DNA from 3 places in the Pseudarthrobacter sp. TE9888 genome. Region 3 is predicted to be linked to each of the others. Evidence: riboswitches for the same ligand, from Rfam matches in the RefSeq annotation. Region 3 holds a riboswitch; each other region holds the start of a gene.
What was found. A riboswitch is a leader RNA that binds a small molecule or an ion and turns the genes downstream of it on or off. The one in region 3 is predicted to bind S-adenosylmethionine.
Positions count from the first base shown of each region.

Region 1: it holds a riboswitch for S-adenosylmethionine, as region 3 does, so the genes downstream of both, ACZ9J7_RS13890 (bifunctional o-acetylhomoserine/o-acetylserine sulfhydrylase) here and ACZ9J7_RS09890 (cobalamin-independent methionine synthase II family protein) in region 3, are expected to answer to the same signal.
Region 2: it holds a riboswitch for S-adenosylmethionine, as region 3 does, so the genes downstream of both, ACZ9J7_RS05520 (DUF1737 domain-containing protein) here and ACZ9J7_RS09890 (cobalamin-independent methionine synthase II family protein) in region 3, are expected to answer to the same signal.

Region 1 covers NZ_JBWBRD010000002.1:2,881,923-2,892,183, reverse strand. Annotated here, with positions in the region: gene ACZ9J7_RS13900 (MFS transporter) at 1-190, opposite strand, end outside; gene metX (homoserine O-acetyltransferase MetX) at 367-1,482, opposite strand; SAM riboswitch class IV at 1,495-1,610, opposite strand; gene ACZ9J7_RS13890 (bifunctional o-acetylhomoserine/o-acetylserine sulfhydrylase) at 1,745-3,070, opposite strand; SAM riboswitch class IV at 3,115-3,229, opposite strand; gene ACZ9J7_RS13885 (VOC family protein) at 3,383-4,021, shown strand; gene ACZ9J7_RS13880 (transposase) at 4,216-4,836, opposite strand; partial or broken gene ACZ9J7_RS13875 (IS110 family transposase) at 5,018-5,425, opposite strand; gene ACZ9J7_RS13870 (HNH endonuclease signature motif containing protein) at 5,700-7,493, shown strand; gene ACZ9J7_RS13865 (CPBP family intramembrane glutamic endopeptidase) at 7,581-8,360, opposite strand; gene ACZ9J7_RS13860 (DeoR/GlpR family DNA-binding transcription regulator) at 8,426-9,214, opposite strand; gene hutI (imidazolonepropionase) at 9,316-10,261, opposite strand, start outside.
Region 2 covers NZ_JBWBRD010000002.1:1,043,842-1,054,102, reverse strand. Annotated here, with positions in the region: gene ACZ9J7_RS05540 (IS1182 family transposase) at 1-460, opposite strand, end outside; partial or broken gene ACZ9J7_RS05535 (glutamate--cysteine ligase 2) at 606-1,834, shown strand; gene ACZ9J7_RS05530 (O-succinylhomoserine sulfhydrylase) at 1,938-3,146, opposite strand; gene ACZ9J7_RS05525 (rhodanese-like domain-containing protein) at 3,147-3,557, opposite strand; gene ACZ9J7_RS05520 (DUF1737 domain-containing protein) at 3,554-3,829, opposite strand; SAM riboswitch class IV at 3,843-3,958, opposite strand; gene opgC (OpgC domain-containing protein) at 4,126-6,594, shown strand; gene ACZ9J7_RS05510 (hypothetical protein) at 6,717-6,971, opposite strand; gene ACZ9J7_RS05505 (TetR/AcrR family transcriptional regulator C-terminal domain-containing protein) at 7,196-7,900, shown strand; gene ACZ9J7_RS05500 (pyridoxamine 5'-phosphate oxidase family protein) at 7,939-8,403, opposite strand; gene ACZ9J7_RS05495 (aminodeoxychorismate lyase) at 8,464-9,393, opposite strand; gene cls (cardiolipin synthase) at 9,488-10,261, shown strand, end outside.
Region 3 covers NZ_JBWBRD010000002.1:1,969,379-1,979,639, reverse strand. Annotated here, with positions in the region: gene acs (acetate--CoA ligase) at 1-1,393, shown strand, start outside; gene sfnG (dimethylsulfone monooxygenase SfnG) at 1,390-2,583, shown strand; gene ACZ9J7_RS09920 (O-acetylhomoserine aminocarboxypropyltransferase/cysteine synthase family protein) at 2,583-3,944, shown strand; gene ACZ9J7_RS09915 (CoA-binding protein) at 3,941-4,435, shown strand; gene ACZ9J7_RS09910 (hypothetical protein) at 4,495-5,418, opposite strand; gene ACZ9J7_RS09905 (RNA polymerase sigma factor) at 5,415-5,966, opposite strand; gene ACZ9J7_RS09900 (YegP family protein) at 6,240-6,611, opposite strand; gene ACZ9J7_RS09895 (adenylosuccinate synthase) at 6,790-8,079, opposite strand; SAM riboswitch class I at 8,343-8,447, shown strand; gene ACZ9J7_RS09890 (cobalamin-independent methionine synthase II family protein) at 8,461-9,669, shown strand; gene ACZ9J7_RS09885 (uracil-DNA glycosylase family protein) at 9,881-10,261, shown strand, end outside.

The DNA of each region.
Region 1 (10,261 bases), 910 kb from region 3:
CGTCCAGTTCGGTGCCGGCGTTGGGAAAGAAGGCCTTCCCGAACACCAGCGTGGCGGCCGATGCGTAGAGGAAGAACTCGTACCACTCCACGACCGTGCCGGCCATGGACGCCGTCACCACTTTCTTCAGGCCTGAGGCCTTGACGTCGGTTTCCTCTGTACGCCTTGCGGCGGAGCTTTCCGTACTCATGCGAACTCCTTCGGCGTCGTCGTCGACACCACGGGGACCAGTCAATGGCAGACGGATGTGATGCACACCACGAAAGCCGGATTCGATGAGTATGGTCTGCCCGCGGGGCAACCTCAACGCCGATGAGTGCAGAAGGCATCTGCAGGAATGCACATTGCCGGCTGTTCGCCGGGGGTTTAGACCAGGAAGCTGCTCCGGAGCTGGCCGCCCAGCTGCCCGATTTCGGTCAGGAATCCGTCGTGCCCAATCGGCGCCTGGATGACATGGACATCCACGTCCCCGGGCAGGGCCCGGGCCAGTTCGTGGGACTGCGCCGGGAAATAGAGCCGGTCGGAGTCGACGGCGGCCACGAAGAACCGCGCCGTGGAGGCGGCCAGGGTTTCGGCCAGGGTTCCCCGTCCCCGGCAGACATCGTGGCTCATCAGCGCCTCGGTCAGGGCGATATAGCTGTTGGCATCGAAGCGCTTCACCAGCTTGTTGCCCTGGTGGTCCAGGTAGCTTTCCACCTGGTAGCGGCCCCGGGAGGCCAACACTTCCCCCTGCAGGGGCGACTCCGGCGCCTGGGGCTCCCGGCCGAAGCGGCCTTCCAGCTCCGCGGCGGACCGGTAGGTGATGTGGGCGATCCGGCGGGCGAGGGCCAGCCCCTCCTCCGGACACGGACCGCCGTAGTAGTCTCCGCCGTTGAAGTGGGGATCCTGCCGGATGGCCAGGGTCTGCGCCTGCGCGAAGGCAATCTGCTCGGCAGTACTGGCGGCTCCCACGGAGATCACGGCGCAGCGCTGCACCCGTTCCGGGTACGTCACGGCCCATTCCAGGGCCCGTGCGCCGCCCATGGATCCGCCGAGGACTGCGAACCAGTCCTTGATGCCCAGCTGGTCCGCGAGCCGGGCTTCGGCAACGGTGCTGTCGCGCAGCGTGACCAGGGGAAACCGGGAGCCCCAGGGTTTACCGTCCGGCGCGGGCGAGGACGGGCCGGTGGATCCGTAGCAGCCGCCCACGATGTTGATGGACACCACGAAGAAGCGGTCCGTGTCCACGGGAGCTCCGGGGCCGGCCAGCTGCTCCCACCAGCCCTCTTCGTCGGTGTCGCCGCGGGTCACATGGGTACTGCCGGTCAGAGCGTGCTCGATCAGGATGGCATTGCTGGCGTCCGCGTTGAGCGTCCCCCAGGTTTCGTAGGCCAGGGTCACATCCGGGAGGTATCCCCCGGCTTCGAGTTCCAGACCCCCAATGGAGGCGTAACGGACGATTCCATGTTCAGGGATGGTGGTTCGGGCGACGGTAACCGTCATGGCAAGACCTCTTCTACGCGCTTGCCTGCCGTCGTCTGACCGGCAGGCCAGGTCCTCACCCGGGGCACCCCACCGCGGATGGAGGGTTGCCGGCCAGCAAGCCGGGGCTGTCACTGGCACTCATGACCTGGTTCGAGTGTACGAAACACCCCCCGCTCCTGGCCAAGAGTATGACTGGTTGTGACTTCCCGGCTTGCTGCGCCCCCTGCCGGCCTCCTTACTGGCGGGCCGGCATCTCTCTCATGGGGGCCGGCGTCGTTCCTTAAGCCCCTTCGGTGCCCTTGGCGGCCCGGAAGCCTGCTTCCAGGTCAGCCAGGATGTCGTCGATGTGCTCCAACCCAACGGAAAGCCGGACCAGGCCGGGGTGCACCCCGGCCACAACCTGCTGCTCCGGTGAGAGCTGGCTGTGCGTGGTCGACGCCGGATGGATGACCAGGGAGCGCACGTCGCCGATGTTGGCCACGTGCGAGTGCAGCTCCAGGGCGTCGACAAAGCGCTTGCCGGCTTCCGCGCCGCCGGCCAGGTTGAAGGCGACGACGGCGCCCGTTCCCTTGGGCCCGTACTTGCGGCCTCGCTCGTACCACGGGCTGGACGGCAGCCCCGCGTAGGCGACGGATTCGACGTCGTCCCTTGCCTCGAGCCAGCGCGCCACTTCCGTGGCGTTCGCAACGTGGCGCTCCACCCGCAGGCTCAACGTCTCCAGGCCCTGGGAAATCAGGAACGCATTGAAGGGCGAGACAGCCGAGCCGAGGTCGCGCAGCAACTGCACCCGGGCCTTGAGGATGTAGGAGAGGTTGGCGCCGAGCGCGCCGCCTTCGCCAAGGTCGCGTGCATAGACCAGGCCGTTATAGGTGGGGTCCGGGGTGTTGAAGCCGGGGAACCGTTCCGGGTCCTTGCCGAAATCGAACCTGCCGGAATCGACGATGACGCCGGCGATGGCCGAGCCGTGGCCGCCCAGGTACTTGGTGGCCGAGTGGAGCACGATGTCCGCGCCCCATTCCAAGGGGCGGATCAGGTATGGGGTGGAAAGGGTGTTGTCCACGATGAGGGGCACGCCGGCCTGGTGGGCCACTTCGGAGATGCCTTCAATATCCAGGACGTCCTGGCGCGGGTTGGACACCACTTCACCGAAGAAAAGCTTGGTGTTGGGCTGCACGGCGTCGCGCCACTGGTCCAGGTTGTCAGGATCAGCCACGAAGGTCACCGAGATGCCGAACTTCTTCAAGGTGTGGGCGAACAGGTTGTAGGTTCCGCCGTAAAGGCTGGGGCTGGCCACGATATGGTCGCCTGCCTCAGCGATGTTCAGCACTGCAAAGGTCTCCGCAGCCTGCCCCGAACTCAGCAGCAATGCCGCCAGGCCGCCTTCAAGGCTGGCGATCCGTTGCTCGACGGCATCCTGGGTGGGATTGCCGATGCGCGTATAGATGGGTGCAAGTTCGGCCAGGGCGAAGCGGTTGGCCGCGCTTTCGGCGCTCGGGAACACAAATGACGTGGTCTGGTAGATAGGCAGGGCGCGGGCCCCTGTTGCGCTGTCCGCCTCCTGGCCAGCATGGATCTGGCGGGTTTCAAAAGACCAACCGTTGGACATCCAAATCTCCTTTGACATGGGCCCGGCATGCTCACCAGCAGTGCGGGCCGCGCTTGCTCCCGGCTGTTGCCGGAGAGCCAGGTCTTCACCCGGGGCACCCCACCGCGGATGGAGGGTTGCCGGCCAGCGAGCCGGGGCTTGGCGCTGGCACTCATGACCTGGGCCCAGTCTAGGAACCTGACGGTTGCCGTGGACAGCATTGTGACGAACATGGTCTTGCCCCGGGGCATTTGCACAGGGGCAAGACCACGCGAAATGCCAGTAAGGGTATCCTTAGCTGAGAGCCCGATCACAAAGTGCCAAGATGTTCGCATGCGCATGGATCACGTCTCTTACGCCTGTGAACACGATGGCCTCGCGGCCACTACCGAACGTATTGCAACTGCCCTCGGCGTTGAGGCAGTGAAGGGTGGCGTCCACCCCCGCTTCGGAACCCGGAATATGATCATCCCCCTGGCCGGCCACAAGTACCTCGAAGTCGTCGAGGTCCTGGACCACCCGGCGTCGGACAAGGCACCGTTCGGCCAGGCCGTACGTGCCCGCTCCGCTGCCGGTGGCGGCTGGATGGGCTGGTGCGTCGAAGTGGACGACCTCGCCCCCTTCGAGGAACGCCTGGGCCGCGCCGCCGTGAACGGCAACCGCAAGTTCCCGGACGGCCGCGAGCTGGTCTGGAAGCAGATTGGCATCCTGGGCCTCATCGCCGATCCCCAGGTGCCGTACATGCTCAAGTGGGAGGGCGATCCCTCTCTCCACCCGTCCCACGCGTACGAGAGCAACCTCAAAATGAGCTGCCTGACCATCGCCGGTTCCGCCTCGCGCGTTACCGAGTGGCTGGGCGAGCCCGTGGAGAAGCCGCTTGAGGACGTTGCGGTGGAGTGGGTGGCCCCGCACGGTACCCCAGGCATCCTCTCGGTCACGTTTGAGACCGCCAACGGAGCTGTCACCATCTGACCCTCCCCCGTTCCTCCCCGGACCATTTCGGGGAGGTCCCCGGCGTGTGCCCGGGCAAACTTCGGCCGCCATTGGGTGGTGACAACGGCGTCACCACCCAATGGCGGCCGAATTCACTTAAAAAGGTGCCCCCTGCGCCGTTACCAGGGCGCCAGCGTGAACCGCGCACACTTTGAATGATGCTCCTATAGCTGTCAATTGGTGTGGAGCCAGTCTGAGTAGCGTTGGAAGAAGTGGTCGTCGCAGGTGAGTCCGCGCTCGAATCTGGACAGTGTTGAGGGCCAGATGTGAAGGGTGTCGGCGGCTCTCTGGAGGGTGATGTTCTTGGCTGTGCGTAGGGCCCGGAGTTCCCCGGCTGCGGGCGCGGGGTGCGGGTGGAGCAGTTGATCGTAGATCTCGCGGGCGATGTAGCGTTTGAGGCAGCGGATGATTTCTTTGCTGGTTTTGCCTTCCTGCCGGCGTTTGCTGACGTAGGTTTTAGTGCGCGCGTCACAGCTCATGCGAACGAGTGCGATGTGGTGGATCGCTTTGTTGGCCTGCCGGTCTCCGCTGCGACTAAGGCGGTGGCGGGTAGTCTTCCCTGACGAGGCCGGGATCGGCGCGACGCCGACGAGGGCTGCGAACTTCGCCTCGGTGGTAATTCTTTCGGGGTTGTCTCCAACGGTGACCAGTAGCTGGCTGGCGGTGTCGGTTCCGACCCCGCGCAGGTCCCGGAGCATGGGCGCCTGGGCGGTGACGAGCGCATCGAGTTCGGTGTCGATCAGTGCCAGTTCCTGGTCCAGCGCGCGGTAGCGGCGGGCGAGGCGTTTGAGCACGATCGCGGTGGTGTTCAACGGATCGTTCAGATCCCCGCCAGGGCCGTGATTTTTCCAGCGCGGCGATTATCGCCGTGCCGGTCATGCCCCGGTAGCGGGCGCGCAAGGTGTCTGGGGCGGAGACAAGGATGCTTTTGATCTGGGTGATGACAGCTACCCTGGCCCGCATCGCGGTGGATCTCTCGGCACGCACTACACGCATGGCCTCAACGGCACCGTTACGCGCTTTCGGCAGCGATGTCCCAGAGCCCGCCAGGGCGGCTTCGGCTGCCTGGTAGGCGTCCAATGGGTCCGATTTGCCGTGGAGGCGCCGGTACTGCCGGTTAGGCCGCATGACCTCCAGGACCTGCAATCCTTCGCCGGTCAGGACCCGGGTCAGCTCGGCACCATAGGTGCCGGTGCCCTCGACCCCAATGGCCAGGACGGTGCCGAACGAGGTGATGAATTCGACGATCTTCCGGTAACCGGACCCGACAGCGAGGAATTCCTTGTCCGCGAGGTGCTCGCCGGTGTCGCTGATAACAGCGACGTGGTGCGTGTCGGAGTGGGTGTCGATCCCGGCGATGACTGTCAGAGAGTGCTTTGCCATGATGAAACTGCCCTGGCCTTTCCGTTGCGTGCGGTTGGGACGAATCGGGGCACGCCGGCCGGGTGGGCAGACAAGACAGTAATGGGGACTTATTCGAACAGGCTCCTATTAGGTCATGTCCACCTGGCCGCCGCGTTTCCTGCAGCTCGTGCCACGGTGGGCAGATCATTCACAAGACAAACCCTTCGAGAGGGCGTCAGTCAGAACCCAGAGTCACACCGCAGCACGAGCCAATTCCATCATTACTGTCAGTGCCTCGTTGGATGATGTGCATATGGGAATCAGCGATGGTGTTGGGGTGGTTTTGGAGGGTGTTCGCGCCTCTGTTGCTGCCCTGGATGCGCTCACTCTTGAGGACCAGAGCCTTGAAGATGCTGCATCGACCGCCGGGGGTGCCGGTGTGGATGTGTTGCAGCGGCGGTATGAGCTGTGCCTTGAAGGCTTGGAGCTGATAGCCCGGCTGGAAGCTCGGGTCGCCGCGCTAAAGTCCCGGCAGGCTGCCCGAGCCGTTGAACTGCAGGAGGCGATGACGTCACCTGACGCCTCGGTGCAGGACCGCACTTACGCGCAAATGTCCGTGGTGGAGGAGATCGCCGGTGTCCTGACCATCAGCTCCGCGGCAGCGGGGGCGTTGGTGGAGCAGTCCCGCCGGATTTGTTTCCTGCCGCTGGCGTTCGAGGCACTGGCTGCGGGCGCGATGTCGTGGCAGCACGCCCGGATTGTCGCGGACGAAACCGAGAGCCTCGATGGGACTGGTGCGGCGTCTCTGGTGGCACACTTCTTCGACCCCGACGCACCCCATGCTTCACGGGGTGCCGCTCCGGGTGAGCTCATTTCGTCCCGGTTCCGGGCCAAGATGCGGGGCTGGCGGGAACGCCACCACCCCGAATCGATCGAGAAACGCCATGCAAAGGGGGTGGCTGACCGGCGGATGGAATACACCCCTGACAAGGACGGCATGGCCTGGGTCTCGCTCTACCTCCCCGGCGATACTGCGTGTGCGATCTGGAACCGGACCACCGCCACGGCCCGCGGACTGCAGGGGCCCGATGAACCCCGCACCCTCACCCAGCTCCGTCCCGACATCGCCGCCAGCCTCCTCCTCGCCGGCCAGGCGGCGGGTGGTCGGATCACCGGCACCACAGCCACCGGGACCGGTGCCGCCAGTGTGACCGCGGTGGGGAAGGTTCCTGCTCCGCGGGCCGATGTGCTGGTCACCGTGCCGGTGTTCGCGCTCCTCGGCCTTACCGATGAACCCGGCGTACTGGATGGTTTCGGGCCGATCCCGGCGTCCATGGCACGCAAACTTGTCGCCGACGGGGCGGACTCGTTCTACCGGGTCCTCGTCGACCCCCGGGACGGGGCACCCTTGGAGATCGGCCGCAAAAACTACCGGCTCACCGGGGCCATCAAACACTGGATCCGCATGCGCGACACCACATGCACCTTCCCCGGCTGCACCAACAAAACCCCCGACAACGAAACAGACCACCTACAAGCGTGGGAACACGGCGGCACCACCAACGTCAACAACCTCGCACAGCTCTGCCCCAAACACCACCGACTCAAACACCACAGCCAATGGACACCCGACCCGGCCACGAGCAAGGACCCGCCCGGCTGGACCTCACCCACCGGACGCCACTACAACCCCGAACGCCAGGACCCCGAACCAACCCACTGGCCGCCGGGAATCCTGCCGCTGGAGGCAATCGTGGGGCACACCGATGCGTCAGGTCCGCCCGAACGCACAGCTGGCCGTGGCAACAGTGGTCAACCCAATGACACGCCTGGACTCAGCGACGCCCCAGAACTTGCTGACACCGTTCCACTGGCTGCAGCGCCAACGTGGCGCGGGTTGCATCTGTCGGAAGATATCCCTTGGCAGCAGGTCATCGCATCGATGCCGCTGTGGCCTGATCCGCCTGTCGAAGAACCGCCAGGTGAGAACATGGTGGACCCCGGCGAGCTTTGCCCCGCTGATCCCCTGTGGGATGAGTTCCATGCAAAGTCTTTCGAGCTGCCCGCTGACCCGCAGGCGGACTGGCAGCTGCTGCTGGGCATGTGAAGGTGGGTGGTGTTGGGCATTGCGGGTACACAACACTTGTGCCGCGCAGGTAGCCACTAAGCCCCCCCCTGCCAGGCCGCGGCGGCGCTAGCCCAGCCCTACGGCCTTACCGAAGAGGCTAAAGCCGACGAATGCCACAATGTCCAGCAGCGCGTGGGCGATGACCAGCGGCATGACGCGCTTGGTGCGGGTGTAGAGCCAGGCGAAGACCACCCCCATCACGGCGTTCCCAATGAAGGGACCAAAGCCCTGGTAAAGGTGGTAGCTGCCACGCAGCACGGAACTCACGGCGATGGCCAGTGGCGTGCTCCAGCCGAACTTCCCGAAGCGGTCCATCAGGTACCCCACCACAATGACTTCCTCCAGCACCGCGTGGCGCATCGCCGAGAGGATCAGGACAGGAACGGTCCACCAGTACGCGTCGAGGGCACTGGGGATGATGGCGGTGGTGATGCCGAGCGCCCGGCCGGCCGCGTAGAGCCCCAAGGACGGTATCCCGATCAGCGCGGCCAGCCCCAGACCCTGCAGCAGGTCCTTTCCGGGCCGGGCGAAGTTGAATCCCAGCTTCCGAAATGCTGAGCCGGAGTTCTGTGCGTCTCCGGCGGAAGCCTGGCGCTGGTCGGTGAGGAAATAGAGAACCAGCAGCACAGGCACCAGCGCAAAGATGATGTCGAGCAGCTGATACGTCAGATCGAAGTACTCGCGGGTGCTCTGCGAGCGGTTCAGGGTGGAGGTACCCTCGGCCAGCGGGGCGCGGGTCATCTTGTCGAGCAGCTGCACCACGGAGTAGACAGCGGACTGGCCCAGGGACAGTCCCAGGACGATCCAGACTTCGAGCCGCAGTCGACGGCGTGAGGGAACCAGCATGTTCCCATCTTGCCTTCAGTTTCTGGATCCTGCCTGACGGAACTCCCCCCAGCCTCCCGGGAGTATCAGGCAGGTGCCACGATCACTTCCGTGCCGTTGGCTTCAAAGGCTGCCTTGTCGCGCGCAGAGATCCCGGAATCGGTGATCAGGCGGGTGAAGTCGTACCCGTCCATCGTAGCAAAGGCCCGCACTCCGACTTTGGAGGAATCAGCCAGGACGTAGGACACCCGGGCGCGGGAAGCCAGCAGGGCATTGACGGAGGCCTCGCCCTCCCCCGTGTTGGTGGGTCCCACCTCCGGGTCGATACCGTTGACACCGATGAAGGCGATGTCCAGCACCACCTTCTGCATGATGATGTCCGTGTAGGGGCCCACGAGCTCATACGACCGCGGGTTGAGGATGCCGCCTGTCACCATCACCTTGATATTGGGCCGGACCGCCAACTGGCCCGCAATGTTGATGGCGTTCGTTACGACCGTGAGCGTCGGCTGGTTGGAGGGTGCATTCAGGTCCTCCCGGGTGGCCAGGATCTGTGCAAGCGCGGTGCTGGTGGTGCCTCCGCAGAGACCAATGACGGCGCCCGGCCGGATGAGGGCCGCGGCGCACTGCGCGATCTGTTCCTTCGCTTCGGCATGGTCGTCGCGGTTGTAACGTCCGGGCAGGTCATACGCCAGGGCGCCGGTGGTGGCACCGCCGCGCGTCCGCGTCAGCAGGCGGCGCTTGGCAAGGCTGTCCAGGTCGCGCCGGGCTGTGGCAGGGGAAACGTTGAGGGTGCTGACGATCTCGTCGACTTCTACCTGGCCGGTTCTGGCGAGCAGGTCCAGAATCGCTGTCAGCCGGTCGGTGCGCGTCATGCAAGCGGGCCTTTCGATACATCAGCCACCGCTTCGGGATGACGTTTCCTGATTCTAACCATACGGAAAAGATCAGGAACAATCATACAGCAGGAGACGTGCTAACGCCCGCGCACTCCGGCCCGCCACACAGCGTACGTCAATGGCATCCCGGGACGGTAAGCGAGATGGGTCGCAGAAGGCGCATTCAGCAGGTGCAGGTCGGCCCGGTGTCCGACGGCGATGGACCCCACGGCGCGTTCACCGTCGGCGTCCCGGCCGGCTTCCTTGTGCAACGCCAGCGCGCCGCCGTAGGTGGCGGCCCGGACAGCCTCGTGCACGCTCAGGCGCATCTGGAGCACGGCCGTCGTCACGCAAAAGGCCATGGAACTGGTGTACGACGTGCCGGGGTTGCAGTTGGAGGCCAACGCCACCTGCACCCCCGCGTCGAGAAGTTCGCGGGCGGGAGCCAACGGCTGGCGGGTGGAGAGGTCGCAGGCAGGAAGGCACGTGGCAACGGTGCCCCGCTGCCCGGTTCCCAAGGCCGGATCCCAGCCTGACCAGGATGCGGCCAGGGCTTTCACATCCTGCGCGGCAAGGTAGTTCACGTGGTCCACGCTGGCCGCGCCCAGCTCCACGGCAAGCTGCACGCCGGGACCCTCGCCGAGCTGGTTGCCGTGCACCCTCAGTCCCAGGCCGGCCTCGCGGCAGGCCACCAGCACACGGCGGGATTGTTCGGCATTGAAGGCGCCCTCTTCGCAGAAGACGTCGGCCCACTGGACGTACGGGCGGACCGCAGCGAGCATCGGCCCGCAGGCCAGCTCGGTGTATTCCTCCGGGTCCTGCCCGGCTGGAACCAGGTGTGCGCCGAGGTAGGTCACCTGGTCCGCGATGGTGGAGGCAATACGCGCGCTCCGGGCCTCGTGTTCGACGTCCAGGCCGTAGCCGGTCTTGGTTTCGAGGTAGGTGGTGCCCTGCGAGACTGCCTCGGCAACCCGCCCCATGGCAAGGCGGGTGAGGTCGAAGTCGGAGGTGGCCCGCGTGGCGTTCATGGTGACGGCGATGCCA
Region 2 (10,261 bases), 930 kb from region 3:
CCGCGTCGTTAAGGACCGTTGAATCCACCGCTCTGCGGCGCTTGCCCGTCAAAGCCCCGGTTTCCGCGACGACTTTGGCGATGGCTTCCATGATCCGGTGCGGATCCGACGAGGCGGCCAGCCGCTTTCGCCAGTACGTCAGCGTGCTCGGATGGAACGCGGTATCGGTCAGCCCGTAGCCGCAAGCGGCCTTCCACCTCAGATCAAAAGTCAACGCCTCGGCGGTTTCCCGGTCAGAGAGGCCCTGCAATGCCTGCAGCACCAGCACCGACCCGATGACCGGCGCCGGAACCGACGGCCTGCCCCGCCGCGACGGAAACAAATCCTCCATCATCGAATCCGGAAACAACCGCCCCCGATGTTTGGCCAGAAAAGCGAAAACACTGCCCGGAGCCAACAACTCCCCGGCCAGTGCCTCCACATCCAAATACCCTCGTTGCGCGTCCTCGCGTCCCTGCATATGACAAGTCTTAACCACCAGACCCACCAGTCCAGTCGACGCGCCCCACATCCGCCGATTAGTTCAGCAGTCTCCTAGGCATTCATCCTTCGTCATGAAGTGCGGCGCCCCTTCGAATGCCAGGCGGGCGCGGCAGAATATTCGTATGCGTACATTCGGCGTCGAGGAAGAACTCCTGATTGTTGATCCGGAGTCCGGGGAGCGCCGCTTGCCCTGGCCGACGCCCTCCTCGCCAGCCACCGCGTGGCAGCGGACGATGCTCCCGCGGAGCTGGACGGCAGGCATGCCGGCAACCAGGCGGATTACGACGACGAAATGGGCCTCAGTGCCGAGCTCAAGCTTGAGCAGATCGAGACACAGACCCGGCCGTGCACCGATTACGGAAGCCTGCTGGAGCAGATCCGGGCCGGCCGGGCGCTGGCGGACCAGGCAGCCCAAAAGCACGGGGCCCGGGTTGCGGCACTCGCCACCTCTCCTGTGGCGTCGCCCAGCCACACCACGCCGGACCCGCGCTACGCCAGGATGCTGGAACGCTTTGGCCTCACCGCGCAGGAACAGCTGACCTGCGGTTTCCACGTCCACACCTTCATTGAATCGCCGGAAGAAGGCGTGGCCGTCCTGGACCGCATCCGCGACAAGCTGGCGGTGCTCACGGCGCTGAGTGCGAACTCGCCGTTCTGGAATGGCGTCCCCACCGGCTTCGAAAGCTACCGCACCCAGGCCTGGAACCGCTGGCCCACGGCGGGCCCGGCAGGCATTTACGGAACGTACCCTGCGTACCGCCGGGTGGTGACACGGCTGCTGGACAGCGGCGTCATGCTCGATGAGGGCATGCTGTATTTCGACGCCCGGCTCTCCCGGAACCATCCCACGGTGGAAGTGCGGGTGGCGGACGTATGCCTCCGTGCCGAGGACGCAGCCCTCATCGCCGTGCTGGTCCGCGCCCTGGTGGAATCCGCCGGCCGGGAATGGCGCGACGACGTGGATCCTGCTCCCGCACCCACCGTCCTGCTGCGGATGGCGTCCTGGCAGGCCAGCAGTGCCGGGCTGAGCGGCGAACTCCTGGACTTCGGCAACTTCAGGCCCGCGCCGGCCGCGGATGTGGTCCGTTCCCTGGTGGACTACCTGGCGCCCGTCCTGGCTGAACAGGGCGAGCTGGCCCTGGCCCGGCAGGGGGTGGAGGACATCATTGCCCGCGGGACAGGGGCCGCTGAACAGCGCCGCGCCCGTGATAAGGCCCTGGCCGGGCAGCCGCCCGAGGACATGGGATTCGGTGCCGTGGTGCGGCAGGCCGTCCACCTGACGATGCGCGACGCGCTGGACCTGTCAGACGTGGCGGACACCCCCGAGTTGCTGCGCGTGCGGCAGGCCTAGCGGAGCAAGGATCGAGGCGCCGTTTCCGCTTCGACGCGCAGATTCCATCCCGCTGCGCGCATACGGGGCGCGCCATGGAATCTGCGCGTCATGAACAAAGAGCCTAGATCTGCTTCAGCGCCTGCTCGAGGTCGCGGAGGAGGTCTTCCGGGTCCTCGAGCCCCACCGAGAGCCTGACCACCCCGTCACTCAGGCCGATCGCGGCACGCCCCTCCGGGCCCATGGCGCGGTGGGTCGTGGTGGCCGGGTGCGTGATCAGGGATTTGGCATCACCGAGGTTGTTGGAAATATCGATGATCCGCAGCCCGTCCAGGAGGGCGAATGCCGCTTCCTTGCCCGAGCGCCCGCCGGTCGGGGCCAGTTCGAAGGTCAGGACCGTTCCGCCGGCACTCATCTGCTTCGCGGCCAGCCCGTACTGCGGGTGCGACTTCAGGAGCGGATATTTCACCCAGCCCACCGCCGGTTGTTCCTCCAGCCACTCGGCGAGGCGCAGCGCGGTGGCAGACGAGTGGTTGACGCGCAGGCCCATGGTCTCCAGGCCCTTGGTCAGGACCCAGGCGTTGAAAGCGGAAAGCGCGGGGCCTGTGTGCCGCATCAGCTGCTTCACCGGTCCGTCGATGAATTCCTTGGTGCCCAGGATGGCGCCGCCCATTACCCGGCCCTGCCCGTCGATGTGCTTGGTACCCGAGTAGACGATGACGTCGGCGCCGAGGTCCCCGCAGCGCTGCAGCAGGGGAGTGGCAAAGACGTTGTCCGCCACCACGGTGGCACCGGCCGCATGGGCCAGTTCGCTGACGGCGGCGATGTCCACGATCTCCTGCATGGGGTTCGACGGCGACTCGAAGAACACGGCAGTGGTGGGCTTGGACAGGGCTTCGCGCCACTGGTCCAGGTCCGGGCCGTCCACAAAGACCGTCTCCACACCCCAACGGGGCAGGATCTCGTTCAGGACCACGAAGCACGAACCGAACAGTGACCGGGCGGCCACTACGCGGTCGCCGGCAGCCAGCAGGGCACCCAGCGCGGTGAACACGGCGGACATGCCCGACGCCGTCGCAAAGCAGGCTTCGGTGCCTTCCAGCAGCCTGAGCCGCTCCTGGAAGGTGGCCACGGACGGGTTGCCGTAGCGGGAGTAGACAAAGCGCTCGTCCTCGCCCGTGAAGGCGCGTTCGGCTGCCGCAGCGGATTCGTAGACGAACCCGGAGTTCAGGAAGATGGCCTCGGACGTTTCCTGGAAGTTGGAGCGGTCCAGTCCTCCGCGGACTGCCTGGGTATCGGGGTTCCAACCGGGGGCGTCTGGGTTGAAGGTCACTTAGTTCTTTCCGAGGTTGGTGGGGAGGCCGCGGTTCTTCCAGCCGTTGACGGTGCGTTCGCCGTAGCGGTCCGGCTCGCCTTCGAAGCCCTCCAGCACGCTGTACGCGGTGAAGCCGGCCTGGGTGGCGGCCGTTGCCGCCGCGATGGACCGCTGGCCGGAGCGGCACAGGAAGAGCAGTTCCGCCTGGGGATTCTCCGGCGCCTGCGCCTGGAGGTCCTTGACGAAGTCGGGGTTGGGGATGCCGCCGGGGAAGGTCCACTGGATGAACAGTGGATCGTTGTCAGTGGCCTTGGTGTCCGGGATGCCGATGTGGGCCCATTCGCCCTCGGTGCGGACGTCAACCAGGATGGCGCCCTCCTCCAGCTTGGCCCATGCTTCCTGCGGCGTCAGGTCTCCTGCGTAGCTCATGCGTGGCCCTCGCCGTCGAAGTCGCCCTCAAGGTCGGCGTCGAGCCGGTCCACCGCGGTGGCGACGGCGGCATCGGCTGAGGCGATCGCGGCCGGAAGGACGATTGCCTGCGCCACGATGACGCTGGTGCCGTTGAAGGTTGCCGCCGGGCTGCCGTGCAGGACGTAGCCGTCGGCGAGTGCGGCGGAGATCCGCTCGCAGAATTCACGGGTGTCCGCGCCGGTAATCAGGCGGTAGGACAGTCTTTCGTCAGGGGCGGGTGCGTCGGACACGACGGATCTCCTTCTTTCACGCTTGCAGCTCGAATCGGTCGATATGCCGAGTATTCACCTGAGGCACCCCGCCGCGAAAGGGAGGGTTGCCGACCGGCAAGTCAGGGCTTGGCGCCGGTACTCATTACTCCCCAAAAACGTAACACCTGCCGCGCCCAGCCGCATCGCCGCCGTCGTCATGTTCCGTCATTGAGCTGCCCGCCACGCGGCGCGGGGACTGCCGCGGACCGATAAAGTTCTTACGGGGGGCGCCGCCCCGTATCCAGAGCAATGAGTACCGGGGGGTCCTTGTCAGCATGCGGGCACACGTATCGCACCACCACGCCGCCATCCGGCGTCACCGTCCGCGTTCCGCTGCGGCCTTCCTGGCCGCCGTTTTCATCGCCCTCCTGGCAGTGGTGGCCCCGGCGTCCCCGGCGCAGGCGGCCGGACCGACACCGGACAAGGGCAAACCCTGGCTGGGGGCGGTCCTCGAATGGGGTGAGGACACGGCCACGGGCTTCAGCGACCGGCTGGGCGCAAGCCCGGCGCTCTTCGGCCACGACATCACCATTCCGTACCGCGAATCCGAGCGGAATGACATCGAGGGCTTCCTGCAGCAGACCGCAGCCAAGGGCGCCCACGCCTTGCTCACGGTCAAGCCGTCGGTGCCGCTGGACCAGCTCGGCACCGCGGAGGCGGAAGCGTTCGCAGCGCAGGTGCATGACCTGACCTCGGGATTCAAGGGCCAACTCCTGGTCCGCTTCGCCCCTGACATGAATGCCAGCTGGGTGGCCTGGGGCCAGCAGCCGGCCACGTACCGGCAGGCCTTCCAGGCCGTGGCGGCAGCCTTCAAGAAGGACGACGGCGGCCGGGCCACCATGGTGTGGGCGCCGTACGTGGGGAAGGACTACCCCTTCGACCGGAACCGGAATGCGCCGCAGCCGGGAAGCGACGGGTTTGCCCTTTTGGACACGAACGGGGACGGAACCTGGAACGGAAGCGACAGCGCCTACGCTCCCTACTACCCGGGCGACGACGCCGTCGACTGGGTGGGGCTGGCGTCCTACCATGACGACACTGCCGGAGCGGCGGCCGTCAACTCCCTTCCGCATGCGGGCGAACTTGAAGACATGCTGACGGCCTCCGGCAGCGAAAACTTCTACGGCACCTACGCCGAAGGACGCAATAAGCCCTTCCTGCTCCAGACCTCGGCGTTCTACAGCCCGGCGTCCGGCGGGGCGCCCGAGCGGGACATCAAGACGGGCTGGTGGGACCAGGTAGTGTCAACTGCCACCTCTCCCGCTTTCGCCGGGACGGCCGCCGTGGTGTGGGACGAACGGACCAGCACGCGGGACACCGGCGTTGCAAGCATCAGCTGGCTGCTCACGGGAAGCCCGGACATCGCCAAGGCCGCCCTGGACCGGCTGAAGGCATCGCCCATGGTCACCGGCCCGGTCACGGACGTGACGTCCGTAGGCACGTACGTCCGCGCCAACACACTTACGGGGGTGGCCGCGTGGACTGTCGCTGCCGCCATGGTCATCCTCCTGGTGGCACTGTGGCAGGTCCCGCGCCGGATCACCGCCGCCACGTCCTGGAGCTACCACGATCCTTCCGCCAGGGATTCCCGGGTGGACCTGCTGCGCGGAATGGCCATTGTCTTCGTGGTGGTCAACCACCTGGGCTTAGCCTCGCTGTTCCAGCTGCTCACCCAGGAGGCGGTGGGTTTCGTGTCAGGCGCTGAGTTGTTTGTCCTGTTCTCCGGCCTGGTGGTGGGAATGGTGTACGGGCCCAAGGCCAAGGAGGATTTCGGCCGGGTGGTGGACCTGACGTCCCGCCGGGCCGGGAAGCTCTATGTCACTGCCCTGGCGGTGCTGGTCGGCGTCTTCCTGCTGTCCCTGCTCCCGTTCTTCCACACCGAGGCCCTGACCACGTTCGTGGACCAGGGAACCGGCGGCGCCGGACACAGCGGCGCGGGACGGACCTACGACCTCTACGCGGGCATGTCCTCGCTGTTCCAGTTCCCCGTGCCGCCCCAGGTGCTTCCGGCCATCGTGCTGCTGCAGTTCGGGCCCTGGCAGTTCAACGTCATGGGCCTTTACGTGGTGCTGCTGCTGGTCAGCCCCCTGATCCTCGCCGCCCTCAACCGCGGTAAGGCCATCTGGGTGTTGCTGGCGTCCTTCGCTGTGTATGCGGCCGGGGCGGTGACCAGGTTCCGGCTCCTGCCGTCGCAGTTCGAGGACTCGTTCCCCCTGCTGGTGTGGCAGGTACTTTTCGTCCTAGGCCTGGTTGCCGGCTACCACCGCCGCAGCATCGTCGCGTGGCTCGCGGCGCACACTTGGGTGGTGGCCGCCTGCACCGCGGCGGCATTCGCACTGGCCTTCCTGTCCTGGGGCAACCCGTACCTGGCCAACAACTACGACGTCCGGCTGGCGCTCATGCCGGATGCCACCTACCGGGCCATGTATGACGCGCTGTTCGGCCGGACCTACCTGGCGCCCGGCCGCCTGCTCAACGTCCTGGTCCTGGTGGTAGCGGCCTACGCCTTCCTCAGCGCCTACTGGAAACCCGTACAGCGGGCCCTGGGCTGGTTCCTGATCCCGCTGGGCCGCGCCACGCTCTACGTGTTCATCATGCACGTGGTGCTGATCGCCGTCGTAGCCAACATCCCGGCGCTGCAGCAGCAGAGCATCTTCCTCAACACCGCTGCCTACGCCGTGGTGCTGGGCCTCCTGTGGGTGATGGTCCGGACCAGGTTCCTATTCCGGATCATCCCCACCTAGGCGGAGCAGCCACGTCGGCAGGAGGGGCTGCCCGGGCATGAAAAATGCTGCGGCACAAAAGTGCCACAGCATGTAATCCTGGGGGACCGGGTGCCCGGCGCCGCACTGGCAAGCCGTCGGGCTTAGACCAGCCGGGGATAGCTGCTCATGATGTAGTCCGCCGCGGCGGGTCCCTTCATGCGCAGCCCGTTGCGACGGGCCGAGACCCGGTGCTTCATGGCAGCCCAGAAGCTGGACTCGGTGCCGGCCCGCTGTTCGTTGACGTAGCACCAGCTGGTGTACAGCCCATACAGGCGGTCGCGGTCGAGGCTCGATTCGGAGGCCTGGTCGGCGTAGGTGGCTTCTTGGAGGAAAAGGTCAAACTGCGAATTGGCCATGTCGGCGTCCCTTCGCTCGGTGCGTGGTGCCGCCGGTAGGCTACAGCGGCGAACCTCGATGCCCTGCACAAGGTGGCAAAGGATTATGTAGTCGCCTTCCCGGAATTCCGGGGGAAGCACAGGTGCTGTCACCACAATGTCTACGATGTAGACTTTACCTGTAGACCAGATATGAGGCAACCGTCCCGTTTACCTCGGGAGGGGGCCGCAGTGAGGACCTCCACATGACTTCCACCAATACTTCCGGCCCCGGCTCGCCCAAGCCGAGGCTGAGCCGGGAGATCGTGCTGGCCAAGGCCCTGGAACTTGTGGACGCCGAGGGCCTGGACGCGCTGACCATGCGCCGCCTTGGGCAGGAGCTTGGCCGGGACCCCATGAGCCTGTACCGCTACGCCCAGAACCGTGCAGCCTTGCTGGATGGAGTTACGGAGTTGGTGCTCAACCAGCTCCGCATCCATCCGGAAGACCCGGACTGGAAGGCCCAGTTGCGCAAGATTGCCCATGGCCTGCGAACACTGGCCCTCCAGCACCCCAACATTGTGCCGCTGCTGGTCACCCGGCCCCTGTCCACGCCCCTCGGCCTCCGGCCGCTGGGCACGCTGCGCCCCTTGGAGCAGATCCTGTCCCTTCTCGGCACTGCCGGATTCGCTGCGGCCGATGCCCTCCACGTCTACCGCGCCTACTACGGCTTCCTCTACGGACACATCCTGAACGAACTGCAGGAGTACGTGGTGGACCCGGAAGAGAACGAGGCACTGCTGAGGCTGGGCCTCCACCGGCTGCCCGCGAAGGAGTTCCCCAAGCTCCGTGCACTGGCGCCGGCACTGGCTGAATACGACGGCGCCTCGGAGCTTGAACAAGGGCTCGGCATCCTGCTGTCCGGGCTGGAAACCCAGCTGTCACGCCAGGCGGCAGGCCCAGCCGCCTGACCTTCGGGTGGCGTCCGGCAGTTGGCTATGCCGGCACCTTATTCGAAGGAGGCCCGACGACGGTCCTGCAGGCGCGTGTTCCAGATGTCCGGCCGGTTGACGCGGAACCGGCGCCCCGTCAGGGCTTTCGCGTTGAGCCGGACGTAGTTGGCCTTTTCGCCGGGCTGCCACGGTTCCAGGCCCAGTCCGTCCACGGCATCCTTCACGCCCTTGTCCTCGATGATCTCCGTTTCACCGCGCACCACCACGCTCCAGGCCTGCTCCGAGGCGGGGTCGTAGCCGTCGATCTCCAGCGCTGCCGGACGTTCCATCCGGGCGCCCCACAGCTTTGAACCGGGTGCGGTGCGGAAGACGATGCTGCGCAGGTGGACAGCGTAGTTCACGGGGAAGATCTCGGGATGTTCGTCCACCACGATGGCCAGCCTGCCCACCGTGTCGTTGTCGAGGAGTTCCCAGCAGTCGTCGAAGGACAGGTTTTCAATCGGCAGGTTTCGCGAGTCCATGGTCCACACCTTACGGGTGATGCGGGAGCGGGAAAAGGGATTGCGTCCCTTGTTGCGCCGCTACTGGATGCCGGCGAAAAGCTCACCCAACTCGGCGGTCAGTTCCTTCTGGAGGGCAGGGGTGCCGATCTCCTTGCCATCGATCCGGTTCACGGGGGCAAGCAGGCGGACGCTCGAAATCAGCCAGACCGCGTCAGCGTCCATAAGGTCCCTGGGTTCCAGCGGGCCGTAGCCCAGTTCCCAGCCCGCTGCCTTGGCAGCCGCGAAAAGGGCACCCTGGGAGGTCCCGGCCAGGATGCCGCTGTCCAGCTGCGGGGTGATGAGGCGCTTCACCGTTGTGCCGTCGTCGGACTTTTCCACATGCGCGAGCAGCACCGTTGAGGTGGGGCCTTCCAGCACACGGCCATCGGAGGAGAAGAAGATGACGTCGTCGGCGCCCTGTTTGTGCGCGTGGCGCAAGGCTGCCATGTTGACGGCGTAGGAAAGCGTCTTGGCGCCGAGGAGCAGCCAGGGTGCCCGGTCGGCCACGTCGCTGTCATAGCCACGGTCCAGGAGGATGACGTCGATGCCCGTTTCACGCTGGCGCCGGCCCGCCGCTCCGGCCGGAGTGGCCTGCACCCAGGCTGTGGGGGCAGGCGCGCCTTCCACGCCCCGGGTGACCACCAGTTTGACCACCAGTTCATCAGCGGCCGGGTCTGCAGGCGGGTTCTCCAGCCGGTGCCGGGCCACCGCCGCCGCAATGACGCGCCGCCAGGCTTCCTGGTCCGGGATGTCCAGGTCCAGTGCGGCGGCGGAGCCGGCAAGGCGGTCCAGGTGGGCCTGCATTTTCCGTACCGTTCCGCCCACGGCCAGCATGGTTTCGAAGACGCCGTCGCCGCGCGTGACCCCCAGGTCGGTGACCAGCAGTTGGGGCTTGGAGGCATCGGCCACCCGGCCATCAGGGTAAGCGGGATCGAGGAAGGCGAGAACCACGGGGGCTGGAGAGGTCATGGCACCAGCTTAGTGCGGTACCGCGGATAAGCTGGGCAGAGTGCACCGGCCGGAAGCCGTCCTCCGGAGCCCGATCTCCCCGGGGGTTTAAGACGTGTTGTGGCCTTTTTCGCTTGCCGGCACCGCTCCGACGTGGGTGGTGGTGCTCCTGGGTTTCGCCGACCTGGTGATCAGGGTGCTCGCGCTGGGTATCATCCCCGGCAACCGGCGCCCCACCACAGCCATGGCCTGGCTGCTGGGCATCTTCTTCATTCCGTTCCTGGGCATCGTCCTGTTCCTGCTCTTCGGCAACTTCAGGTTGTCCAGCCGCAGGCGGGCGCAGCAGCAGCTGGTCAACGAACGCGTGCAGGCAGGCATCACCGCTCTCTCGGACGCGGAAAGCGACTACCCCGGCCCGGAATGGGTGAAGTCCGCGGCTGAACTCAACCGCACCCTCGGTTCCCTGCCGATGGTGGACGGCAACTCGGTGGACCTCATTCCCGGCTACCCCGACTCCATCCTGGAAATGACCCAGGCCGTGCGGAAGGCGAAGAAGTTCGTCAACGCCGAGTTCTACATCATGAGTTCGGACCATGTCACCAATGACCTGCTGACCGCCATGGAGGAGGCCGCGGAACGGGGAGTGGAGGTGCGGCTCCTGTTCGACCACATCGGAACCCTCCGCATCAAGGGGTACCGGAAGCTGCTCAATCGCCTCCGCGCGGGCAAGATCCAGTGGAAGCGGATGCTGCCGCTGCTGCCCATCCACGGGCAGTGGCGCCGCCCAGACCTGCGGAACCACCGCAAGATCATGGTGATCGACGGCGAGATCGCCTTCACGGGTTCGCAGAACCTGATCGAGCCCTCCTACAACAACCCGCGGCACCGC
Region 3 (10,261 bases):
GGACAACGCGGACGCCGCGGTCGCCGGGGACAATGCCATCGAGCACGTCCTGGTGGTCAACCGCACCACCCCTGCCGGCGACCTGGCTGCCGTCCCCATGACCGCAGGCCGCGACGTGTGGTGGCATGACGTCGTCGGAAACGCCCCGGACGTCCACGAGCCGGAGGCTTTCGACGCCGAGACGCCGCTGTTCATCATGTACACCTCCGGGACCACCGGTAAGCCCAAGGGCCTGGTGCACACCTCCGGCGGCTACCTGACGCAGGCCTCGTGGAGCTTCGAGCACCTCTTCAGCAACCCGGACCCGGCCCTCCGCGACCAGGACGTGCACTGGTGCACGGCCGATCTCGCGTGGGTTACGGCGCACACCTACGAAATCTACGGGCCGCTGTCCAACGGCGCCACGCAGGTCATCTTCGAGGGCACGCCCAACACCCCCCATCCGGGCCGGCATTTCGAAATCATCGAACGGTACGGCGTAACCCAGTACTACACCGCGCCCACGCTGGTCAGGTCCCTCATGGGCTGGTTCCCGGACGGCGTTCCGGACACCTACGACCTGTCCTCCATCCGATTGCTGGGCACCGTCGGGGAAGCGGTCAACCCGGAGGCCTGGCGCTGGCTGCGCGAGAATGTGGGTGCCGGCACCGCACCGGTGGTGGACACATGGTGGCAGTCCGAAACCGGCGCCACCATCCTCTCCCCCGCACCCACGGACACCAGCTTCAAGCCAGGCTGCGCGGCACGCCCGCTGCCGGGGGTCAGCACCAGGATCGTGGACGACGGCGGCGATACCGTGGCGCCGGGCGTCCAGGGAAACATCGTGGTTGACTCCCCCGGGCCCGCCATCGCGCGCACCGTCTGGGGCAACCCCCGGCGCTACTTCGATTCGTACTGGAGCAAGTACGCGGACCGGGGCTGGTTCCTGGCAGGCGACGGCGCCAAGTACGACGCCGACGGCGATATCTGGATCCTGGGCCGCGTGGATGACACCCTGAACGTCTCCGGCCACCTGCTCTCCACCATCGAGATCGAGTCCGCCCTGGTGTCGCACCCGGACGTGGTGGAGGCCGGGGTCTGCCCGGTGGCGGATCCGAAGACCGGGCACGCGGTGGTGGCCTTCGTCGTGCTGAAGACCGGGGCCCCGGCAGACTGTATCGAGGACCTCCGGAACCACGTCGCCAAGGAGATCGGCCCCATCGCCAAGCCGCGCGACGTCGTCGTGGTTCCCGATGTTCCCAAAACGCGCAGCGGCAAAATCATGCGCCGGCTGCTCACCCAGCTGTTCGAAGGCACAGTCCTGGGCGACACCACCTCACTCCAGAACGAACCGGCCATCGCCGGTATCCAAGACGTCCTGCGCCAGCGGGCCCTAACGAAGGAAGAATCATGACAGACATCAGCAACGTCGCCCGTCTCTCCGAGCCCCTCAAGTTCGCCTACTGGGTGCCCAACGTCTCCGGCGGCCTGGTGGTATCCACCATCGAGCAGCGCACCGGCTGGGACTTCGACTACAACAGGAAGCTGGCGCGCATCGCCGAGGAATCCGGCTTCGAGTACGCCCTGACCCAGACCCGGTACGCCGCCTCCTACGGCGCGGACAAGCAGCACGAGGCGACCTCGTTCAGCCTGGCCCTGCTGGCCGCCACGGAGCGCCTGAAGGTCATCGCCGCAGTGCACCCCGGAATGTGGCACCCCGGCGTGCTGGCGAAGTACATCATCACTGCCGACCACATCTCCAACGGGCGTGCCGCCGTGAACATCGTCTCGGGCTGGCTGAAGAGCGAGTTCACCAACTTCGGCCTGGAGTGGCTGGAGCACGACGAGCGCTACGTCCGCACCGAGGAATTCATCAACGTCCTGCGCGGCTTGTGGACCGAGAAGGACTACAGCCAGTCCGGCAAGTACTACAACATCACCGACTTCACCCTGAACCCGGCTCCCGTTGACGTACCAGGCCGGGCGCACCCGGAGATCTTCTTCGGCGGAAACTCGACGGCGGCCCAGGCCACCGCCGGCCGCGTGGCGGACTGGTACTTCTCCAACGGCAAGGACCTTGAGGGCTTCAAGGAGAACATCGCCGGGGTGGTGGCCGCTGCCGGCGAAACGAGCCGCGGCACCGAGGGGCGGCTGGCCGCTCCCCGGTTCGGCCTCAACGGGTTCGTCATCGCCCGCGACTCCGAAAAGGAGGCCCGGGACACCCTGCGCGAGATCGTGGAGAAGGCCCACAAGCCAGCAGTGCAGGGCTTCCGCGACGCGGTGCAGGAAGCAGGCGCCTCCACCAAGGACGGCAAGGGCATGTGGGCCGACTCCACGTTCGAGGACCTGGTCCAGTACAACGACGGCTTCAAGACCCAGCTCATCGGCACCCCGGAACAGATCGCCGAGCGCATCGTGGAGTACAAGAAGATCGGCGTAAACCTGTTCCTCACCGGCTACCTGCACTTCCAGGAGGAGGTGGCGGCGTTCGGCCGCGACATCCTGCCGATCGTCCGGGAGCTGGAGGCGGACCTGGCCCGCAGGAACGGCACCGAACTGGACCTGTCCGGAACCCCGGTTGCCGCCGAAGCCGTGGCTGTCTGATGGCTGAACGCACCTTCGGGTTCCGCACCCGCGCCCTGCACGCCGGCGGCACCCCCGACGCCGAGCACGGCGCCCGCGCCGTACCCATCTACCAGACCACGTCCTTCGTCTTCAAGGACACCAACGACGCCGCCAACCTGTTCGCGCTGCAGAAGTACGGCAACATCTACTCCCGCATCGGCAACCCCACCGTCGCGGCGTTCGAGGAGCGCATCGCGTCCCTCGAAGGCGGCATCGGAGCGGTCGCTACGGCGTCGGGCATGGCAGCGGAGTTCATCACCTTTGCCGCCCTGACCCAGGCGGGTGACCACATCGTGGCAGCCTCCCAGCTGTACGGCGGCACCGTGACCCAGCTCGATGTCACCCTGCGCCGGTTCGGCGTGGACACCACCTTTGTTGCCGGAACCGACCCCGCCGACTATGCCGCGGCAGTGCGGGAGAACACCAAGGCGATCTTCGTGGAGGTGGTGGCCAACCCGTCGTCGGAGGTCCAGGACCTGGCGGGGCTGGCCAAAGTGGCACACGACGCCGGGATCCCCCTGGTGGTCGACGCCACCTTGAGCACGCCGTACCTCGTGCGGCCGATCGAGCACGGTGCCGACATCGTGATCCACTCCGCTACGAAGTTCCTGGGCGGCCACGGCACCACACTGGGCGGCGTGGTGGTGGAAAGCGGCCGGTTCAACTGGGGCAACGGCAAGTTCCCCACCATGACCGAACCCGTGGCTTCCTACGGCAACGTCTCCTGGTGGGGCAACTTCGGCGAATACGGCTTCCTCACCAAACTGCGCAGCGAGCAGCTGCGCGACATCGGCCCGGCGCTGTCGCCGCAGTCGGCGTTCCAGCTGCTCCAGGGCGTCGAGACGCTGCCGCAGCGGCTCGACGAGCACCTGAAGAACGCGCGGGCCGTGGCCGAGTGGCTCGAAAACGATGACCGGGTGGCCTACGTCAACTACTCCGGGTTGCCCTCCCACCCGCACTACGACAGGGCACGGAAGTACCTGCCGCTGGGCCCGGGATCGGTCTTCTCGTTCGGGGTGAAGGGCGGGCGCGCCGCGGGGCAGAAGTTCATCGAGTCCCTGCAGCTGGCTTCCCACCTGGCCAACGTGGGTGACTCCCGGACCCTGGTGATCCACCCCGGCTCCACCACCCACCAGCAGCTCAATGCGGCACAGCTGGAATCCGCGGGCGTGCCGGAGGACCTGGTCCGCATCTCAGTGGGCCTCGAGGACATCGAGGACATCCTGTGGGACCTGGACCAGGCACTGACCGAGGCGTCCAGCACGCTGGTTGAGCCTGTCGAAACCCAGGCTTTGACCGGTTCAGCCAAGGATTCCTGCACGATCGGAGCAAACGCATGAGCACCGCCGAACGTACCTGGTCCGGCCCATCGGCACCTGAGCGGCTGGCCCTGCTCCGGCAGGCGAAATCCATAGCCATTGTTGGAGCCTCTGACAAGCCGTCGCGGGCCAGCTACTTCGTGGCCACCTACCTGCTCTCCTCCACCCGCTACAAGGTGTACTTCGTGAACCCGGTGGTCAAGGAGATCCTGGGGCAGCCCACGTACGCCTCCCTCGCGGACCTGCCGGAGAGCCCGGACATCGTTGACGTGTTCCGCAAGCACGACGACCTTCCGGGCGTCCTTGACGAGGCCGTGGCCGCCGGCGCCAAAACACTCTGGCTGCAGCTGGGGTCCTGGCACGAAGGCGTCGCGGCAGGCGCGGAAGCCGCAGGGCTGAACGTGGTGATGGACCGCTGCGTGAAGATCGAGCATGCACGCTTCCACGGGGGCCTGCACCTGGCCGGTTTCGATACCGGCGTGATTTCCTCCAAGCGCCAGGTCATGGCCTGACCAGCTGCTGAAGATGACAACAGCGGGTCCGTTCAACGGGCCCGCTGTTGCTGTTTCGACTATTTCGCCGGAGATGTGGGCTTCGGAACGTTTCCCTGCCCCGCGCCCTGGGGACCTGCCTGGCCCTGGACCACTCCGGCGGCGGGTTTTGCCGGCCCGTTGGCCGCACCTGCCGCTGCGGCCGCAGTCTCTGAAGCCGGGGTGCCCGCCTTCCCCTGGTTTGCGGCGGCTGGTCCTGCCGGCACTTCTTCCGCCGCAGCTCCCTGGCCGTCCCTGCCGCGGCCGGCTCCGTTGCCCTGCGGGACAGCCCCTGCCCCGGCAGGCGTACACATCCCGCCGGCTGCTTCGTGGTTGACCGGGCCGGCACAGTGCGGCGTGCCTGTGTGCACATGCCCCGTGTGCCGGGGAGCTCCGTCGTGGTCCGGCAGGAGGCGGGAGGCAAGGTTGGCGGCGTCGCTGGCCCCACCGGCCGCAGCCTCCGGGCCTGCGGCAAGTTCCCCGTCGGAAGCCAGCCTGGGAGCACGGTAGCCGTAGCCCGCGGCCGACGGACCGCTCACCGAATTGCTCCAGGGCGACAAATCCTCCAGCAGTTGCTCCACGGGGCTGCTCCCGTGAGGTGTGGAGCTGGCGGCTACCCCGCCAACTCCCAGCCCCATTCCGGCCACCAGCACAAGCCCCAGCGTGGTGGGACGGTGCCTGCGGCGGCGGCGGGCCAGTTCATCGGCGGGAGGCTCATCGTCCTGCCCAACTTCACGTTCTCCGGCTGCGGCATCGGGCGCGCCGCCGGGTACGGGGCCCTCCCCGAGGATGGGCCCGGCTGCCGTGAGCAGTGCAGCGAGCTCCCCGGTGGGCTCGGGCGTGGGCACGGACGCCAGGGCGCCCAGCGAATGGAGGGCCCCGCGAAGGTCCGCATCCAGTTCGAAGCCGACGTCCTGCAGCATGTCGTCGACAAGGGCGGCAAGGTTATCCTGGGCAGGCGTCATGGCGCGAGGTACTCCTTCACTGCGGCAAGTTCCCGGAGTTTCAGCAATGCGCGCCGCTGCAGCTGCTTCACCGAACCAGCGCTCTTTTCCATGGTCTCCGCCGTCTGTTCCACCGTGAGGCCGGCCACCAGGCGCAGGGACAGAACGTCCCGCTGGTCCTGGGGCAGCCCGTCCAGCAGCCTGAGGACTTCCCGGGGTTCGATGCGCTGCAGGGCTTCCTTCTCCGCCGACGTGTCCTGGCGCTGGTCGAGCTCGGGCTCGAAGGACAGCTTGACCGGAGTCCGGCTCTGGCGGCGGTGGTCATCCACCATCCGGGCGTGGGCAACAGAGAAGATAAAGGTCCGCAGCCCCGACTCCCCTCCCCGCACGGTACCGAGACGTGGCAGCACGGACAGGAACACTTCCTGCATGGCGGCCTCCGGATCCTCGACTCCCCGGGCCGTGAGATAGCCCAGAACCTGTGATGCGTACGTCTTATAAACCAGGCTGAAGGCAGCGGTCCCGGAAACTGGCTGGCCCGGGGCCTCGTCTGTCTGTGCATCGGTCACTGACGTGGTGCTTTCCGTCAAGAAGGGTGGTGGCAGGGCAGCGTTCAGTACATCCGGAACGCTGCCCTCACTTTACCCGCCAGTAACCGCACAGCCCGAAGCGCCACGGCCGGGGCCAGTGACGGGCGAAGCCTGGGCGGCCACCCTTGCGGAAAGATAAAAGAGCCGGCCTGGAACGTGATGGGGGACAGGTTCCAGGCCGGCGCTTCATAGAGGTAATCGCTCCGGCTGCCCGGGGGGTTACGCCTTTTCAAAAAAAGTTCGAAATCTTTTTCAGCGGGTTGCTGTCCTGGTCCAACGGGGCACACTGGCGTGCCTGCGGGGTGCCCCTGCCAGCACGAAGGCGTGCACCAGGGCGGGCGTGCGCTCCTCGCCGCATACGGGTACGACGGCGGCGGGAAGCTCCGCCGGCAAAGCGGCAGCAGCTGCTGCGGGTACGGGCGCGGGACGGGAGACGGCCCCGGCGGGACAGAGGTCGGTCACCAGGCCGGTTCCGGCACATTCGCGAACCGCGGCTATCCCCGCCACCACGGCGGCTTTGTCCTCAAAAGGGCCGGAGACGGCGATCACGGCCCCGTCCGGAGCCAGGAGCCGGAACCGGAAAAACGAATCAGCGTCGACGAATGCTTCAAATTTTCCGGCCATGACGATCCTTCCTTGGGCACCAGGTGGTACAGACGAGTCTGGCGGCGGCACCGGAAGCCTCACAAGACCGCGCGCGTTAAGCCTGTGTAAATTCGTTTTCCGCCGCCAAAACAAGCGGCAGGCCACCTGCAATAGGTGGCCTGCCGCCGTCGTAATCCCCCCGTTTCGGGAGGAGTCGTCAGTCGTTGATGAGGTCGTTCACCACGATGGTCTGGTCCCGGTCCGGGCCAACGCCGATGGCGGAGAACCGGGTTCCGGAAAGCTTCTCCAGCGCCAGGACGTAATTGCGCGCGTTCTCCGGCAGGTCCGCCAGCGTCCGGGCTCCGGTGATGTCTTCGGTCCACCCGTCGAAGTACTCGAAGATGGGCTTCGCGTGGTGGAACTCGGTCTGCGTCATGGGCATCTCGTCATGCCGCACGCCGTCGACGTCGTAGGCGACACATACCGGGATCTGCTCGATGCCGGTGAGGACGTCCAGCTTGGTGACGAAGTAGTCCGTGAAGCCGTTGACGCGGGAGGCGTGGCGGGCCAGGACCGCGTCGTACCAGCCACAGCGGCGGGGACGGCCGGTGTTGACGCCGAATTCGCCGCCGGTCTTCTGCAGGTAGACGCCCATCTCATCGAAGAGCTCCGTGGGGAACGGGCCGGCACCAACGCGGGTGGTGTAGGCCTTGATGATGCCGATGGAGCGGGAGATCCGCGTGGGGCCGATGCCGGAGCCCACCGAGGCGCCGCCGGCGGTGGGGTTGGAGGAGGTCACGAACGGGTAGGTGCCGTGGTCCACGTCCAGGAATGTTGCCTGGCCGCCCTCCATCAGGACAACCTTGCCCTCGTCCAGCGCGGAGTTCAGGACCAGGGTGCTGTCGATGACCAGCGGGCGGAGCCGCTCGGCGAAGGACAGGAAGTACTCCACGATCTCGTCCACCACCACACCGCGGCGGTTGTAGACCTTGACCAGGAGTTCGTTCTTCTGCCGCAGCGAGCCTTCCACCTTCTGGCGGAGAATCGATTCGTCGAAGACATCCTGGACGCGGATGCCCAGCCGGGCCACCTTGTCCATGTAGGCGGGACCGATGCCGCGGCCGGTGGTGCCAATGGCCCGGCTTCCCAGGAAGCGTTCGGTCACCTTGTCCAGCACCTGGTGGTAGGGCGCCACCAGGTGGGCGTTGGCGGAGACCCGCAGCTTTGAGGTGTCGGCGCCGCGCGCCTGGAGTCCGTCGATTTCCTGGAAGAGGGCCTCCAGGTTCACCACGCAGCCGTTGCCGATGACGGGAACGGCGTTGGGGCTGAGAATGCCTGCCGGCAGAAGTTTGAGTTCGTACTTTTCACCGCCTACGACGACGGTGTGCCCGGCGTTGTTGCCGCCGTTGGGCTTGACGACGTAGTCAACACGGCCGCCCAGCAGGTCGGTGGCCTTGCCTTTTCCTTCGTCGCCCCACTGGGCTCCTACGATCACAATTGCTGGCATGGGATCCTCCCCCATTCGTTCGGGCCGCCCGGGCCCGGCCACCAGGTGGCAGGCCCATGCAGCGCCGTTCATGAGAATGCCCCGAACAGACCGGCCTTCGCACAGCCGCAGCACGGCGCAGCGAAGCAAGAGTTCCGGGGCTCTTACCACCCAAGTTTAGCCGATAGGGCACTTTGTCCACTGTTGTGGCCCGCCACAAAACAGGCGCGACACAAAGCGGCGCAGACTTGCCCCAAGGCGGGTCTCTCCATTTATCTGAGAGTGAACCATCCGGAGCGGCCGAGAGACCTGGCTCGATGACGCCGCAGCAACCACGGTCCAGCAGGATTCCTGCGGGCCGAAGGTGCTACTGCCAGGACCGATGGAAAGGAAGATTCCAGCATGCCCCTGAACACCGACCACATCCGCGTCACCCACGCCGGATCGTTGCCCCGCACCCCTGAACTCATCGCCGCCAATGCCGCCAAGGAAACCGATGGCATCACCCCGGAATTCCTGGACCTCCTTGAAACCTCCGTGGTGGATGTGGTCCAGCGCCAGAAGGACCTCGGCATCGACATTCCCAACGACGGCGAATACGGGCACACGATGGCCAACTCCGTGGACTACGGTGCCTGGTGGAACTACTCCTTCGCACGGCTGGGCGGCCTGGAGCCAACCAACGTGGACCGCTGGGCCGATGCCCAGGTGCACCGCTCCTCCCCCGGCAACATTGTCCTGACTTCCTTCCCCGACCGGCGCGACCGGCAGGCGTTCAACGAGGCCTACAACGACCCCTCCTCGGGCATCCTGTCCCACCGCAAGAGCGTGACCCAGCCCAAGATCGCCGGACCCCTGACCTACACGGGCCAGGACCTGGTGGCATCGGACATCAAGAACCTGAAGACCGGCCTCGCCGCCGCCGGGTTGTCCGACGGCTTCGTAGCATCCCTCTCTCCCGGCTCCTGCGCCCGCGTGGCCAACGAGTACTACAAGTCGGATGAGGAACTTGTCTACGCCTGCGCCGATGCCATGCGGGAGGAATACAAGGCCATCGTCGACGCCGGCCTCACGGTGCAGCTCGACGATCCGTCCCTCGCCGAGAGCTGGGACCAGATCAATCCCGAGCCCAGCCTGGAGGACTACCTGAAGTTCATCCAGCTGCGCGTGGAGGCCACCAACTGGGCCCTCCGCGACCTGCCGCAGGAACAGATCCGGCTGCACGTCTGCTGGGGTTCCTGGCACGGCCCGCACACCACGGACATCCCGTTCGCCGACATCATCGGCTCGGTGCTGCAGGTCAACGCCGGCGCTTACTCCTTCGAGGCAGCCAACGTCCGCCACGAACACGAATGGCGCGTATGGGAGGACACCAAGCTCCCCGAGGGCAAAATCATCATCCCGGGCGTCGTGTCCCATGCCACCAACGTGGTGGAACACCCTGACCTCGTTGCCGACCGCATCGTCCGTTTTGCCGACGTCGTGGGCCGCGAAAACGTCATCGCCTCCACCGACTGCGGCCTGGGCGGCAGGGTGCACCCCCAGATCGCCTTCGCCAAGCTGGAGGCCCTCGGCGAGGGCGCCCGCCGCGCCACCAGCCGCCTCTGGTAGCTGCAAGAGGCGAAGCGGGAACCCGCCGGTTCCGTGCCCTGGCTGAGTCAGGTGCACGAGACCGGCGTTTCGTTTCCCGGGGCTTGCTAAACTGGGTAAGGCCGACCAGGAATCGGCCCACCCCAATCAACCGCCGCTGATGTGTCGCGCCCCCGCGTGCCCATTTCCGTGGCGGCAGCAACGCCAATCCCCGCAGGAGACCCAGCACTTCATGACAGCCCTGGCCCCAGAAACATTCCACGAACAGCTCATGAGCCGCCGCTACGAACCCAGCGTTGCAGCCGTCAACGAACTGTGTGATTCCCTGCAGGAGGCCAAGCCCGGAACCGTGGTGCCCTATGTGGACCCGATGCATGACGTCGACGAATGCCGCATCATCAGCTTGTTCTCCAACATCGGCGAGGCAGACCCGTCCGGATTCATCACGGCCGGTGACCAGGACGCGGCTACCCGCATGCTGGGGCTCCAGTGGAAGCTGGGCCTGCGCCCCGAGTTCGTGATGCCGTGGAACGTCCACCCCTGGCACGTCACCGGCGAAGCCAACGGCAAGTTCACCCCGGACCAGATCCAGGCGGGCCTGAAGCCGCTGCTG